One region of the Inquilinus sp. OTU3971 genome, then DNA from elsewhere that is predicted to be linked to it. Evidence: predicted binding sites of a transcription regulator. Region 1 holds the regulator's gene; the other holds the start of a gene.
What was found. The regulator LexA, encoded in region 1, represses DNA repair genes until DNA is damaged. The targets are predictions, from matches to a motif close to ATGTTCTANTTTGGTTC.
Positions count from the first base shown of each region.

Region 2: the regulator LexA is predicted to act here: its motif matches at 3,938-3,954, upstream of AAHM41_RS32925 (ImuA family protein).

Region 1 covers NZ_JASATH010000112.1:17,751-25,008, reverse strand. Annotated here, with positions in the region: gene AAHM41_RS24890 (TetR/AcrR family transcriptional regulator) at 1-316, shown strand, start outside; gene AAHM41_RS24885 (LacI family DNA-binding transcriptional regulator) at 313-1,341, opposite strand; gene lexA (transcriptional repressor LexA) at 1,378-2,106, opposite strand; gene AAHM41_RS24875 (molybdopterin molybdotransferase MoeA) at 2,237-3,436, opposite strand; gene moaC (cyclic pyranopterin monophosphate synthase MoaC) at 3,433-3,915, opposite strand; gene trpC (indole-3-glycerol phosphate synthase TrpC) at 3,912-4,724, opposite strand; gene trpD (anthranilate phosphoribosyltransferase) at 4,721-5,746, opposite strand; gene AAHM41_RS24855 (anthranilate synthase component II) at 5,743-6,327, opposite strand; gene trpE (anthranilate synthase component I) at 6,434-7,258, opposite strand, start outside.
Region 2 covers NZ_JASATH010000193.1:2,573-9,830, forward strand. Annotated here, with positions in the region: gene AAHM41_RS32910 (NAD-glutamate dehydrogenase) at 1-2,629, opposite strand, end outside; gene AAHM41_RS32915 (DUF5818 domain-containing protein) at 2,958-3,383, shown strand; gene AAHM41_RS32920 (YciI family protein) at 3,462-3,848, shown strand; gene AAHM41_RS32925 (ImuA family protein) at 3,967-4,713, shown strand; gene AAHM41_RS32930 (Y-family DNA polymerase) at 4,628-6,199, shown strand; gene AAHM41_RS32935 (error-prone DNA polymerase) at 6,282-7,258, shown strand, end outside.

The DNA.
Region 1 (7,258 bases):
GCTGCGGCGGCGCGGCGCCGTCTCCGGCTGCCCGCTGAACAACCTGGCGCTGGAGCTTTCCCTGGCCGATCCGGAGTTCCGCACCGCGATGCAGGTGGTGTTCGAGGCCTGGCGGGCGGCGATTGCCGCGAGGCTGCGGGCCGACCAGGCGGCCGGCCACCTGGCCGAAGCGGACGCCGACGAGCTGGCGGCCTTCGTCGTCGCCGCCTATTCCGGGGCGATGGCCCAGGCCAAGGCGCAACAGGACGCGGCTCCGTTGGAGGCCTGCGCCCGGCAGCTGAGGCGGTCTCTGGAAGGGCTGCGGACCGGCGCCTAGAGGCTGTCGCGCTCGACCAGGCGGATGTCGAACAGCCGGCCCTGGATCGGGTGGTCGGGATCGGCCAGGCGGGCGGCGATCTGGTCGATGGCGTGGCGCACCATCTCGGCCATCGGCTGGCGGACCGTGGTCAGGCGATAGGCGGGCCAGGCGGCCAGCGTCATGTCGTCGAAGCCGACGATGCCGATCTCCTGTGGCACGGCGAGGCCGCGCTCGCGGCAGGCGTCGAAGGCGCCGAGCGCCAGGATGTCGTCGCCGCAGAACACCGCCTGCGGCCGATGCCGGTCGAGCAGGGCGTGCATGCCGCTGCGGCCATGCTCATGCGAATAGTCGCCGGCGAACTCCACGGCCAGGGGCCGCAGACCTGCCGCTTCCAGCCCGCTCAAAAAACCCGCGGCGCGGTCGATCGACGACGAATCGGTCCCGGCCCCGCCGAGGAAGGCCAATTGCTGCAGGCCGCGCGCCAGCATCGCCTCGGCGACCAGCCGCCCGCCCGCGACATTGTCGACCGTCACCGCCGGCACAGCCGCCTCCGCCCGGCCGAACACATGCACCACCGGCAGCCCGGCGCGGGCGCAGGAATCGGCGAAGCCCTCCGGCGGCGCGGAGGTGGCGATCAGCACCGCATCGACGCTGTATTGCAGCATCATGTCGAGGGCGGAGTCGGCGCCGCCATCCTCCGACAGGTTGGCGATCAGCGGCCGCAGCCCACGGCGCTGCAGCTCCCGCGTGAACAGGTCGAACACGTCCATGAAGGCGGGGTTGGCGAAATGGCTCGAGACCAGCCCGACCAGCTCGGTCCGGCCGGTCATCAGGCTGCGCGCCAGCCGGTTGGGGCGGTAGCCCAGCGCCTCCGCCGCCGCCAGGACGCGGGCCCGCATCCGGGGCGAGACGCTGGCATCCTTGGTGAAGGTGCGGGAGACGGCGGAGATCGACACGCCGGCCGCTTCCGCGACCTGTTGCGCCGTGGCCCGCTCGGCACCGGTTGCCCGGTGCCCGGGCCGGCCGCTGTTGGAGCGCCTCACGCGGTCACGATCCGCCCGGAGAGGGCGCGCAAGGGCTTACGAATAGGTCCGCAGCAGCCCGATCAGTCGCCCCTGGATGCGGACGCGATCGGAGGGCAGGTAGCGGGTCTCATAGGCGGAGTTGGCGGCCTCCAGCCCGATCGAGGCGCCCTTCTTGCGCAGCCGCTTCAGCGTCACCTCGTTGTCGTCGACCAGGGCGACGACGATGACGCCGGGATCGGCCGCGTCGCAGCGCTTGATGATGACGGTGTCGCCGTCCAGGATCCCGGCCTCGACCATGCTGTCGCCGGCGACCTCCAGGGCGTAGTGCTCACCCGGGCCAAGCAGCGAGGCCGGCACCTCGGCATAGTTGGAATGGTCGCGCAGCGCCTCGATCGGCATGCCGGCGGCGATCCGGCCGTAGAGCGGCAGGCGGACGCCGAGCTCGGGGTTGCTGAGATCGGCGCGCTCCAGCTTGCGGCCGGGCAGGGCGACGTCGGAGCGCACGGGCCGGAAGGGGACAACGTTGTCATCCTCGGCCGGCGACCCGGCCGGCGCGTCCGACTTCAGGCAATCCGGCAGCTTGAGCACCTCCAGCGCCCGGGCCCGATGCGGCAGCCGCCGAATAAAACCGCGCTCCTCGAGCCCGGTGATCAGTCGATGGATGCCCGATTTCGACTTCAGGGCCAGCGCGTCCTTCATCTCGTCGAAGGAAGGACTGACGCCGTCCGCCTCCAGACGGCGGTGAACGAACAACAACAACTCCTGTTGCTTTCGCGTCAGCAAGGCATCCTCCGTTGGCAGGGGCCGCGGCGCGGCCGAATCCCTGGAGAGAACATTAGGAGGAACAAAACAAAAACACAAGCGCCTAACTGCGGCACTCTCGGTTCTTTACTTCCTTGTAACGATCGCCGGGTCAGATCCCGTCGCCGAACAGCACCGCCTCGACCGGCTCGCCGCGCGCCGCGGCCGGCGCATGGGGCGGGCGGATCACCAGCCCGTCGGCCGCGGCCAGCAGCGACAGCATCGAGCTGTCCTGGGTCGGGAACGGAGTGGCGACATAACCGGAATCTGTCCGTTCGATCCGCGCCCGCAGGTAATCTTCGCGCCGGTCATTGGCCGGCAGGTCGCGGCCCAGTGTCGCGGCGACGCGGTTCTCCGGCGCCTCGGCCCCCTGCAGGGCCCACAGCACCGGGCGCAGGAACAGCCAGCCGCAGACCATGGTCGAGACCGGGTTGCCGGGCAGGCCGAGCAACGGCGTGTCGCCGAGCCGGCCGAACATCAGCGGCTTGCCCGGCCGCATGGCGATGGTCCAGAAGTCGAGCGCCAGGCCGCGCTCGCCGAGCACCGAGCGGATCAGGTCATGCTCGCCGACCGAGGCGCCGCCGGTGGTGACGATCAGGTCGGCACCGCGGGCGCCGGCGGCCAGCGCCGCCAGGGAGTCGGCATTGTCGCGGGCGATGCCGAGATCGACCGGCTCGCCGCCGCAGCTGCGGATCAGCGCGGCCAGGGCATGGGAGTTGGAGCTGACGATCTGGCTCGGCCCCAGCGCCTCGCCCGGCAGCACGATCTCGTCGCCGGTCGCCAGCACCGCCACGCGCGGCCGGCGGCGCACATGCAGCCAGGGATGGTTGGTCGAGGCGGCGATGCCGATGTCGCGCGCGGTCAGGCGCCGGCCCGGCTGCAGCAGCACGTCGCCGGTGCGGAAATCCAGCCCGGCCTTGCGCACATGGCGGCCGGCGGCGACGCCCTCGCGCACCGTGACCCGGTCGCCGTCGGCGTCGGTGTCCTCCTGCAGCACCACGGCATCGGCGCCGTCCGGCAGCGGCGCGCCGGTGAAGATGCGGACGCATTGGCCCGGGCCGACCGCGCCCTCGAAGCGGCCGCCGGCCGGGACCTCACCGATCCGCCGCAGCGTCGCCGGGACGGTCGCGACATCGGCGGCCCGCACCGCCCAGCCATCCATGGCCGAGACGTCGAGCGGCGGCTGGGTCAGCCGCGCCGCCACTGGCTCGGCCAGGATCCGGCCCAGCCCGGCGGGCAGGGGCACGGTCTCGGCCGGCAGGGCGGCGAAGGCGGCGAGGATGCGGGCGCGGGCCTCGGCGACCGGGATCATGTCTGGGCCTCGTAAGTGCCTGACCGCCCGCCGGATTTGTGCAGCAGCCGCAGGTCGGTCACGACCATGCCGCGGTCGACCGCCTTGCACATGTCGTAGACGGTCAGGGCGGCGACCGAGGCGGCGGTCAGCGCCTCCATCTCCACCCCGGTGCGGTGGGTGACCTTGACCGTGGCCTCGATCTCGACCCGGCTGTGCTCGGCATCGCAGCGCAGCGCCAGCTCGACGCTGGACAGCGGCAGCGGGTGGCACAGCGGGATCAGGTCGGACGTGCGCTTGGCGGCCATGATGCCGGCGATGCGGGCGATGCCCAGCACGTCGCCCTTGGCATGGCCGCCGGAAGCGATCAGCGCCAGCGTCTCCGGCTTCATCTCCACCCGGCAGCCGGCCCGCGCCACCCGCACCGTCGCCTCCTTGGCGGAGACGTCGACCATGCGCGCCTGGCCGGCCGAATCGAAATGGGTCAGCTCGCCGGTCATGCCGCCGAGGATCTCGCGTCCGGCGTCAGCAGCGCACGGGTGGCGGCGGCGACGTCGTCGTGCCGCATCAGGCTTTCGCCGATCAGGAAGGTGGTGGCGCCGGCGCGGGCCATCCGGGCCAGGTCGGTTGGCGTGAACAGGCCGCTCTCGGAGACCAGCAACCGGTCGCCCGGCACATGGGCCGCCAGAGCCTCCGTGGTGGCGAGGTCGACCTGCAGGGTCTTGAGGTTGCGGTTGTTGATGCCGAGCAGCGGCGAGCGCAGTTTCAGCGCCCGGTCCAGCTCGGCCGCGTCATGCACCTCGACCAGCACGTCCATGCCGGCGTCGATCGCCGCCTGCTCCAGCTCGCGGGCGGTGGCGTCGTCCAGCGCCGCCATGATCAAGAGGATGCAGTCGGCGCCCAGCGCCCGGGCCTCGACGACCTGATAGGGGTCGACCATGAAGTCCTTGCGCAGCACCGGCAGCTCGACGGCGTTGCGGGCGGCGGTCAGGTATTCGTCGGCGCCCTGGAAGTAAGGCATGTCGGTCAGCACCGACAGGCAGCTGGCGCCGCCGTCGCGATAGGCGCGGGCGAGGGCGGGCGGGTCGAAATCCGGGCGGATCAGCCCCTTCGACGGCGAGGCCTTCTTGATCTCGGCGATCAGGCCGTAGCGGCCTTCCGCCTGGGCCCGGCGCAGCGCCGCGACGAAGCCGCGCGGCGGCGCGGCCCGGTCGGCCAAGCGGCCGATCTCCGCCGCGGGCACCGCCGCCTTGCGGGCCTCGATGTGCCGGCGCTTGTCGGCGACGATGCGGGTGAGGGTGTCGCTCATGCCGTTCCCTGGCTCGTGATCCGGGCCAGCCGCTCGAGGACATGGGCGGCCGAGCCGTCGTCGATGATGCGGGCCGCGAGGGCGGCGCCGTCGGGCAGTGTAGAGACCCGGTCGGCGACGATGAAGCAGGCTGCGGCATTCAGCAGCACGATGTCGCGATAGGCGCCGTGCGCCCCGCCCAGCACGGCGCGCAGGGCGGCGGCGTTGGTCGCCGGATCGCCGCCCTTGAGGTCCTCCGGGACCGCGCGGCGCAGCCCGGCATCTTCCGGCGTCACGGTCAGGCGCCGGATCTGGCCACCACGCAGCTCCGCCACCGCGGTCGGGCCGGTGGTGGTCATCTCGTCGAGGCCGTCGCTGCCATGCACCACCCAGGCGGTCTCGCTGCCCAGCTGGTTCAGCGCCTGGGCCACCGGCTCGACCCAGGCCTCGGCGAAGACGCCGAGCAGCTGGCGCTTCACCCCGGCCGGGTTGGCCAGGGGCCCGAGCAGGTTGAAGATGGTGCGGGTGCCCAGCTCCTGCCGCGCCGGGCCGACATGGCGCATGGCGCTGTGATACAGCGGCGCGAACAGGAAGCCGATCTGGGCCTCCCACAGCGCCTCGCGCATCACCTCCGGCGGCGCCTCGACATTGACGCCGAGCTCGGTCAGCACGTTCGCTGCGCCGGTCAGGCTGGAGGCGGCGCGGTTGCCGTGCTTGGCCACCGGCACGCCGGCGCCGGCCAGGACGAAGGAGACGGCGGTCGAGACGTTGAAGGAGCCGGAATTGTCGCCGCCGGTGCCGCAGCAGTCGATGGCGCCGTCCGGCGCGTCGATGGTCACGGCCTTGTCGCGCATCACCCGGGCGGCGGCGGCGATCTCCTCCGGCGTCTCACCGCGGACGCGCAGCGCCATCAGGAAGCCGCCGATCTGCGCCGGCGTCGCCTCGCCGGACATGATGATCTCGAAGGCGGCACGGGCGGTGGCGGCGTCCAGCGGCTGGCCCAGCGCGGCCTTGGCGATGAAGGGTCGCATCTCGGTCGTCATGCCGCGTTCCGCCGCTCGGCGATGGCCAGGAAGTTCTGCAGGATCTTGTGGCCGTATTGCGAGGCGATGCTCTCCGGATGGAACTGCACGCCATGGATCGGCAGGGTCTTGTGCCGCAGCGCCATGATCACCCCGTCCGCGGTCCAGGCCGTGGCCTCCAGGCTGTCGGGCATGCTCTCGGGCGCGATGGTCAGCGAGTGGTAGCGGGTGGCCTCGAAATTGTCCGGCAGCCCGGCCAGCACGCCGCCGCCATGGTGGTGCACCGGGCTGATCTTGCCGTGCATCGGCTCCGGTGCCCGGACGATCCGGCCGCCGAAGACCTGGCCGATCGCCTGGTGGCCGAGGCAAACGCCGAACACCGGCACCTTTCCGGCGGCGGCCCGGATCAGGTCCATGCAGATGCCGGCCTTGTCGGGGTCGCAGGGGCCGGGCGAGAGGACGATGCCGTCGGGCCGCAGCGCCAGCGCCTCGTCGACCGTCAGCGCGTCGTTGCGGCGGACCTCGGTGTCGGCCCCGAGCTCGCCGAGGTAATGCACCAGGTTGTAGGTGAAGCTGTCGTAGTTATCGATCAGCAGAAGCATGGGAGTCGCCCTTTCGAGGCGTGGGAATGGGGAGGAGCGGCGGGGATCCGGCCGGCCTCACCATCGATGCAGCAGGGGGCGATGCTGCTGCGAAAGGATGCGATCTCTAGACATGTCCCATGGGCCGGTTGCCGTTGCGCGGCCGGTTGGCGAAGCGTACCGCATCTTCGGCGGCGCGTACCAGCGCCCGCGCCTTGTTGCGGGTCTCCTGGTACTCGCCCTCCGGGCTGCTGTCGGCGACCACGCCGCCGCCGGCCTGGATGTAGAGCGTGTCGTCCTTCACCACCGCGGTGCGCAGGGCGATGCAGGTGTCCATGTCGCCATTGGCGCCGAAATAGCCCATCGCGCCGGCATAGATGCCGCGCCGCGCCACCTCCAGCTCGTCGATGATCTCCATTGCCCGCACCTTCGGCGCGCCGCTGGTGGTGCCGGCGGGGAAGCCGGCGGCCAGCGCCGCCACCACGTCCTGGTCCGGCGCGATCCGGCCGACGACGTTGGAGACGATGTGCATGACATGCGAGTAGCGCTCGACGATGAAGCGGTCGGTGACCTTGACCGAGCCGATCTGCGACACCCGGCCGACATCGTTGCGGCCGAGGTCGAGCAGCATCAGATGCTCGGCCCGCTCCTTCGGGTCGGCCAGCAGGTCCTGCTCCAGCGCCACATCCTCCTCCGGCGTGGCACCGCGCGGCCGGGTGCCGGCGATCGGCCGGATGGTGACCTCGCCGTCGCGCAGCCGCACCAGGATCTCAGGGCTCGACCCGACGATGGCGAAGTCGCCGAAGTTCTGGAACACCAGGAAGGGCGACGGGTTCAGCCGCCGCAATGCCCGGTACAGCGCGAAGGGCGGCAGGGTGAAGGGCAGGGAGAAGCGCTGCGACAGCACCACCTGGAAGATGTCGCCGGCGCGGATGTACTCCTTCGCCCGCTC
Region 2 (7,258 bases), on a different contig from region 1:
TGTAGCATTCGACTCCTTCGGCCTGGAACGCCTCGCGCCCGGCCGAGGCCGCCGGCGGCCGCTTCAGCACGAAGCCGCCCTTCGAGCCGACCGGCACGATGACGGTGTTCTTCACCATCTGCGCCTTCATCAGCCCCAGGATCTCGGTGCGGAAATCCTCGCGCCGGTCGGACCAGCGGATGCCGCCGCGGGCGACCTTGCCGCCGCGCAGGTGCACGCCCTCCATGCGCGGGCTGTAGACGAAGATCTCGCGCCAGGGCCGCGGCAGCGGCAGCTCCTCGACCGACAGGCTGTCCAGCTTCAGCGACAGATAGGGTTTCGGCCGGCCCTGGTCGTCGGTCTGGAAGTAGTTGGTGCGCAGGGTCGACCGCACCAGGTTCAGGTAGCGGCGGAGGATGCGGTCCTCGTCCAGGTTGGTCACCGCGTCCAGCGCGTGCTCGATCTCGACCAGCATGCCGCGGATCGCCACCTCGCGGTCGCCGGTCAGCTCCGGGTCGAAGCGGGTGGTGAACATGCGGACGATGGCGCGCGTCGTCTCCGGATGCGCCACCAGCGTGTCCTCGATCGTCTCCTGGCTGAAGGCGAAGCGGGCCTGGCGCAGGAACTTGGCATAGGCGCGCAAGAGCGTGATCGAGCGCCAGTCGAGCCCGCCGGCCAGCACCAGCCGGTTCAGCCGGTCGTCCTCCATGTCGCCGGTCCAGATCCGCTCGAAGGCGGTCTGGAACACGGCCTTCAGGCGATTCAGGTCGATCGCGTCGCCGCTGCGGCTGCGCATCTCGAAATCATGGATCCAGACCGGGGGCTGGCCCGAGAGCGCGACCTCGGTCGGGAACTCCGACACCACCTTGAAGCCGAGATGCTCCAGCATCGGCAGCACGTCGGACAGCGGCACCGGCGTGCCGCGGTGGTACAGCTTGAAGCGCAGCTCGTTCGGCGCCGCCTCGATCGGGCGGAACAGGTGCAGCCCGATCTCGCCGTCCTCGTCGATCTCCTCGATCCGCTCGATGTCGACGATCGCCGCCGTCGGCGCGGTCTCCTCGCGGTAGCCGGCCGGGAAGGCCTCGGCATAGCGGCGCAGCAGGATCAGGCCCTGCTCCTCGCCCTTCTTCTCGACCAGCGCCGATTGCAGCAGGTCGGACCAGCTGCGCCCGGCCTCGACCAGCCGCTCCTCGATCACGTCGACCGGTTCGTCGGTGCCGGCGCCGGGCTCGGTCTTGATCAGGAAGTGGACGCGGGCATGCGCCCCTTCGGTCATCTGGGTGGTGAAGGCGGTGACCGGGCCGCCGTAGGCCTTCTCCAGGATCTTCTGGATGCGGTGGCGCAGGTCGGTGTTGTAGCGGTCGCGCGGCACGTAGACGAGGCAGGAGACGAAGCGCCCGAACGGGTCGCGGCGCACGAACAGCGCGGTGCGCTGCCGCTCCTGCAGGTGCAGGACGCCCATGCCGATGTCGAGCAGCTGCTCCTCGGAGATCTGGAACAGCTCGTCGCGCGGATAGGTGTCGAGGATGTGGCCCAGCGCCTTGCCGTCATGGCTGCGCGGGTCCATCCCGGCGCGCGCCAGGGTGCGGCTGACCTTGGCCCGCAGATAGGGGATGTCGCGGGCGCTGCGGCTGTAGGCGACCGAGGTGAACAGGCCGACGAACATGTGGTCGCCCACCACCTCGCCGGCGTCGTCGAAGATCTTGACGGTGAAGACGTCGAGATGCACCGGCCGGTGCACCGTCGCCTTCAGGCTGGCCTTGGTGACGGTCAGCGGCGCCGTGCTGCGCAGCATCGACTGCGCCTCCTCCGACATCCGGTCGTAGCGGCGGGCGCCGTCGAACACCGAGACCTCGGGCTGGCGCAGGATGCCCAGGCCGCTGCCCGGCACGATCGCGATCTCGAGCCCGTCGTCGCTGCGAGCGAAGTCGTAGCGGCGATAGCCCAGGAAGGTGAAATGGTCGTCCTCGAGCCATTCCAGGAAGGCGATGATCTCGCGCGTCTCGCCCGGGTCGACCGGCAGCGCCTTGTGGTCGAGCTCCTCGAGCACGGTGCGGATCTGCTGCCGCATCGCGCCCCAGTCCTCGACCGCGGCCCGGACATCGGCCAGCACCGCCCGCAGCGTCGCCGCGATCCGGTCGAGCGTCGCCTGGTCGGTGCGCTCGTCGATCTGGACATGCATGAAGCTCTCGGCCGGCGTGCCCTCCGGCGCCGCAGCCGGGTCCTGCACATCGGTCAGCCTGCCCTGGGCGTCGCGGGTCACGGCCAGGATCGGGTGCACCACCAGATGCACGGTCAGGCCGAGCTCGGACATCGCCGCGGTCACCGAATCGACCAGGAACGGCATGTCGTCGTTGATGATCTCGATCACGGTGTGCGGGCTGCGCCAGCCGTAATCGTCATAGACCGGATTGAAGATCCGGATCTTGACCTCGCCCTTGCGGCGCTCGCCGCCGAACTGCAGCAGGCCGAGGGCGACGCTGTAGAGGGTGTCGGTGCCCTCGCGCAGCACGTCGTGCGGCGGCACGTTGCGGAAATACAGGCGGGTGAACCGCTCGGCCATTCCTCCCTTCGCCGGGTCGAGCCGCTGCTTGGCCAGGGCCACGACACCATCGACGATTTCGGCCTTGTGCTGATCGGCCTTTGACATCCTGCAGACTCCAGAGAGCGTGCGGCCCGGCCCCTCTCGAAACCATATTGGGCCGCATCAGGGCCCCAAGGGCATACAATCAACCCGGGTAAAAGGAAACCGCCGAACCGTGACGGTTCGGCGGCATTCTCCACCGATTTTGTCAGACGATACGGGCGGTTAGGACATTCCGGGTCACAAAGTCTCCGCAATCCGGTCTGAAATAACCCACCGTTGGTCCGGAACGTTCGCTTCGAACGTGTTCTGGACGGCGGCCCCGCTTCGCCTGTATGGAAGAACAGTATTGGAAGAAATGATTCCGCCGCCAAAACGAGAAAGAGAGAGCGTGTTGTCGAATCGTCATCGCCCCTCGCCGACCCTCTTCATCGCACTCGCCGCGGCCGCCCTGCTGGGCGCCTGCCAGACCGCCGGACAGCAGGCGCAGATCCCGCCCTATGATTTCCCGAAGGTGTCCAGCGCCTGGCATGACGAGGTCACGGTCGTCTACACCGGCACGCTCGAGGTCGGCCGGCCCTGCACCGTGCTGCGCCGCGACGACGGCAGCGAGGTGTCGATCCAGGGCAAGCCGGTTCCGGTCCGGATCGGCGACCGCGTCACCATTTCCGGCCCGACCGCGAAATGGTCGCTGTGCCAGACGCTGGAGACGATCCGCGCCGACAAGCTCGACGTCATGACCAGCGCCTATCTGCCGGCGTCCAACGGCACCGCCGTGACCGTGGCCCCCGGCGCCGTGGTCGTGCAGCCGATGCCCTGATCGCCGCCGGCATCACGGCATAGGGATTTTAACAGAGCGCAGGCATACTCCCGCCCGGACGCGGGAGGGGAGGCCCGGATGCTCTACGCCATTCTTTGCTACAACTCGGAAGAGGTCCTCGGTGCCTGGACGCAGGAGGAGGACGACGCGGTCATGGCCCGGCTCGAAATCGTCCACAAGCGGCTGGCCGCGGAAGGCAAGCTCGGCCCCGCTGCGCGGCTGGCCTTCACCAGCACCGCGACCACGCTGATGAAGGGCCACCAGCCGCCGCTGGTGATCGACGGCCCCTATGCCGAGACCAAGGAGCAGATGCTCGGCTTCTACGTGGTCGACTGCGACTCGCAGGACGAGGCGGTCGCCATCGCCCAGGAACTGGAGCAGGCGAATCCGGGTGTCGGCGGCTATGAGATCCGCCCGGTCCGGCTGTTCCTGCCGGGGACCGGCTCCAAAACCCCCGCAGCCTGACCCGCGCATCCCGACCTGGCTGCAGGCTGCTCGGACCCCGGCCGGCTCGACTCGGCTTGACTCTGCGGCGGCGTGGTGGCTTCATATTGGAACAAATACGGAACATCATGCCCTGCCAATGTCTGCCCTCGCCGCCCTGCGCGAGCGACTGAACCGATACGGATCCGCCGTCGAGGATCCGGGAGTCCTGCCGCTCGCCCTGCCCCCGATCGATGACCGCCTGCCGCGCGGCGGGCTGCCGCTCGGCCGCCTGCATCGGGTCGCCGGCGGCGACCCCGCCGGGGCGGCGGCCACCGGCTTCGCCGCGCGGCTGCTGGCCCGGCTGCAGCGGCGCGGGCCGGTGCTGTGGTGCGCCGCGGCCGACGATTTGTACCCGCCGGCCCTGGCCGCGCTGGGCCTGGCGCCGGACCGTCTGATCCTGGTCCGGCCGCGCGACGAGACCGGCGTGCTGGCAGTGGCGGAGGAGGCGTTGCGCACCGAGGGCTTCGGCGCCGTGCTGGCCGAGGCGGCGCGCACCGACCTGCTGGCCGAGCGGCGGCTGCAGCTGGCCTGCGAGGCCCGCGGCATCACTGCCCTGCTGCTGCAGCGCCGGCCGATCGCGCCGCGCGCCGGGCGCGACGGCATCGTCCGGGCCGGCGCCAGCGCGGCGGTGACGCGTTGGACCGTGGCCCCGGCGCCGAGTGGCGGCACCGCCGCCTGGGTCGGGCCGGCGCGCTGGGAGCTGGCCCTGACCCACAGCCGCGGCGGCCAGCCCGGCCGCTGGATCGTGGAGACCGAGGATGGGACGGATCGTCTCGCTGTGGTTGCCGAACTGGCCGATCACGCGACTGAGACTGTCGACACCCCCCGACGCCTGGCCGGCTGAGCCGGTCGCGATCGTCGAGACCGTCGAGCAGCGGCGCCAGGTGGTGGCGGTGGACGACCGCGGCTGGGCCGCCGGCATCCGGCCGCGGCAGAAGGCGACCGACGCCCGCGCCGTGCTGCCGGCGCTGGCCCTGATCCCCGCCGACCACGCCGCCGACGCCCGGGCCCTGGCCCGGCTGGTGCGCTGGGCCGGCCGCTACAGCCCCGCCGTGGCCCCCTGCCCGCCCGACGGGCTGTGGCTCGACATCACCGGCTGCGCCCATCTCTGGGGCGGCGAGGACGAGCTGGTGGCCGATCTGGCCGGGCGGCTGGAGCGCTGGGGCCTGCCCGCCCGCATCGCCGTCGCCGGCAGCTTCGGCGCCGCCTGGGCGCTGGCCCATCACGACCGGGCCGACCGGCGGATCCTGCCCGACGGTGCCGAACGCGCGGCCCTGGCGCCCCTGCCCACCGCGGCGCTGCGGCTGGACGAGGAGGCCGCGAAGGCGCTGCAGCGGATCGGCCTGACCCGGATCGGCGAGCTGCTGGCGGCGCCGCGCCCCGGCCTGGCCCGCCGCTTCGGCGCCGGCCCGCTGCTGCGGCTGGACCAGGCGCTGGGCCGGGCCGAGGAGACGGTCGGCTTCCGCCGCCCGCCGACGCCCTGGTTCGCCCGCCTGGCCTTCGCCGAGCCGATCGGCACGGCGGAGGACCTGCAGCGCGCCATCGCCGCGCTGGCCGCCGATCTCTGCGCCCGGCTGGAGGCGCGGATGATGGGCGCGGCCCAGTTCACCGCGGCCTTCCACCGGGTCGACAGCCGTTGCCAGACCATCGCCATCCGCACCGCCCTGCCGGTGCGCGACCCGGCCCGGGTCGGGCGCCTGCTGGCCGACCGGCTGGACCGGGTCGATCCCGGCTTCGGGGTCGAGGTGGCGACCCTGCGCGCCGATCGCGTCGCCCCGGTCGGCGGCCGTCAGTCGGGGCTGAGCAAGCTGGAGGGCGAAGGGACCGGGATCGGCGGAGATTCTAGAAGTTGTGATTCGACCATGGTCGAATCACTGGCGGGATTCGTCGACATCGTCGGCAACCGCATCGGCTTCGACCGGATCTGGCGCCCCGCCGCGGTTGAGAGCCACCTGCCCGAGCGCTGCGTCGCCGCCCGCCCGCCATTGGCGCCGGACCGGGCGAAACCCTGGCCGACCGGCTGGGTGCGCCCCTTGCGCCTGCTGCGCCGGCCGGAGCCGATCGAGGCGATCGCCCAGGTCCCGGACGACCCGCCGACCCAGTTCCGCTGGGCCGGCGCGACCCATCGCGTGCGCCGCGCCGACGGGCCGGAGCGCATCGCCTATGAATGGTGGCGCCGGGCCCGGCCGCAGGACCGGGCCGAGCCCGACATGATCCGCGACTATTACCGGGTGGAGGACGAGACCGGCCGCCGCTTCTGGGTCTACCGCGCCGGTCCGTATCTGCCCGACCGACCGCCGCGCTGGTTCCTGCACGGGATGTTCGACTGATGGCCGGGCTGATCTCACGGACTCGGCACGGTTTTAGTCCCCCTCCCCTTGGCAAGGCTATCCGCCGGCGGGAAACGGCCCCATGACCGCCTACGCCGAACTCCAGGTCACCACCAACTTCTCCTTCCTGCGCGGCGGGTCGCATCCGGAGGAGCTGGTGGAGACGGCGATCCTGCTGGGCCTGTCGGCCATCGCCGTGACCGACCGCAACTCCCTGGCCGGGATCGTGCGCGGCCATGTCATCGCCAACCGCGACGAGGACCGGCAGAAGGCCAGCCGCATCCCCTACATCGTCGGCTGCCGGCTGGACCTGGCCGACGCGCCGAGCCTCTTGTGCTACCCGACCGACCGCGCCGCCTATGGCCGGCTGTGCCGGCTGCTGACCATCGGCAACCGGCGGGCCAAGAAGGGGCAGTGCGACCTGTCCTTCGCCGACCTGCCGCCCTGGCTGGACGGGCAGATCCTGGTGGCGCTGCCGCCCGACCGGATCGACGACGCCTTCGCCGACCATCTGGCCCGCCTGAGGGCCGAGGCGCCGAAGCGCCTGTTCCTGGCCGCCAGCCACCGCTACCGCGGCGACGATGCCCGGCGCCTGGCCGAGCTGGCAGAGCTGGCGCGGCGGGTGCGGGTGCCGCTGGTCGCCACCAACGACGTGCTGTACCACGTGCCGGAGCGGCGGCGGCTGCAGGATGTCGTCACCTGCATCCGCGAGCACTGCACCATCGACGACGCCGGCTGGCGGCTGGAGGCCAATGCCGAACGGCACCTGAAGTCGCCCGAGGAGATGGCGCGGCTGTTCCGCGACCACCCGGAGGCGCTGGAGCGGACGGTCGAGATCGCCGAGCGCTGCCGTTTCAGCCTGGACGAGCTGGGCTACGAATACCCTGAGGAGATCACGCCGGACGGCGTTTCGGCGCAGGAGCGGCTGGAGCAGCTGACCCGGGAGGGCGCGGCCCGGCGCTATCCCGGTGGCGTGCCCGAGACGGTGCAGGCCCAGATCGACCGCGAGCTCGACCTGATCGGCCGGCGCGACTACGCCCCCTTCTTCCTGACCGTGGC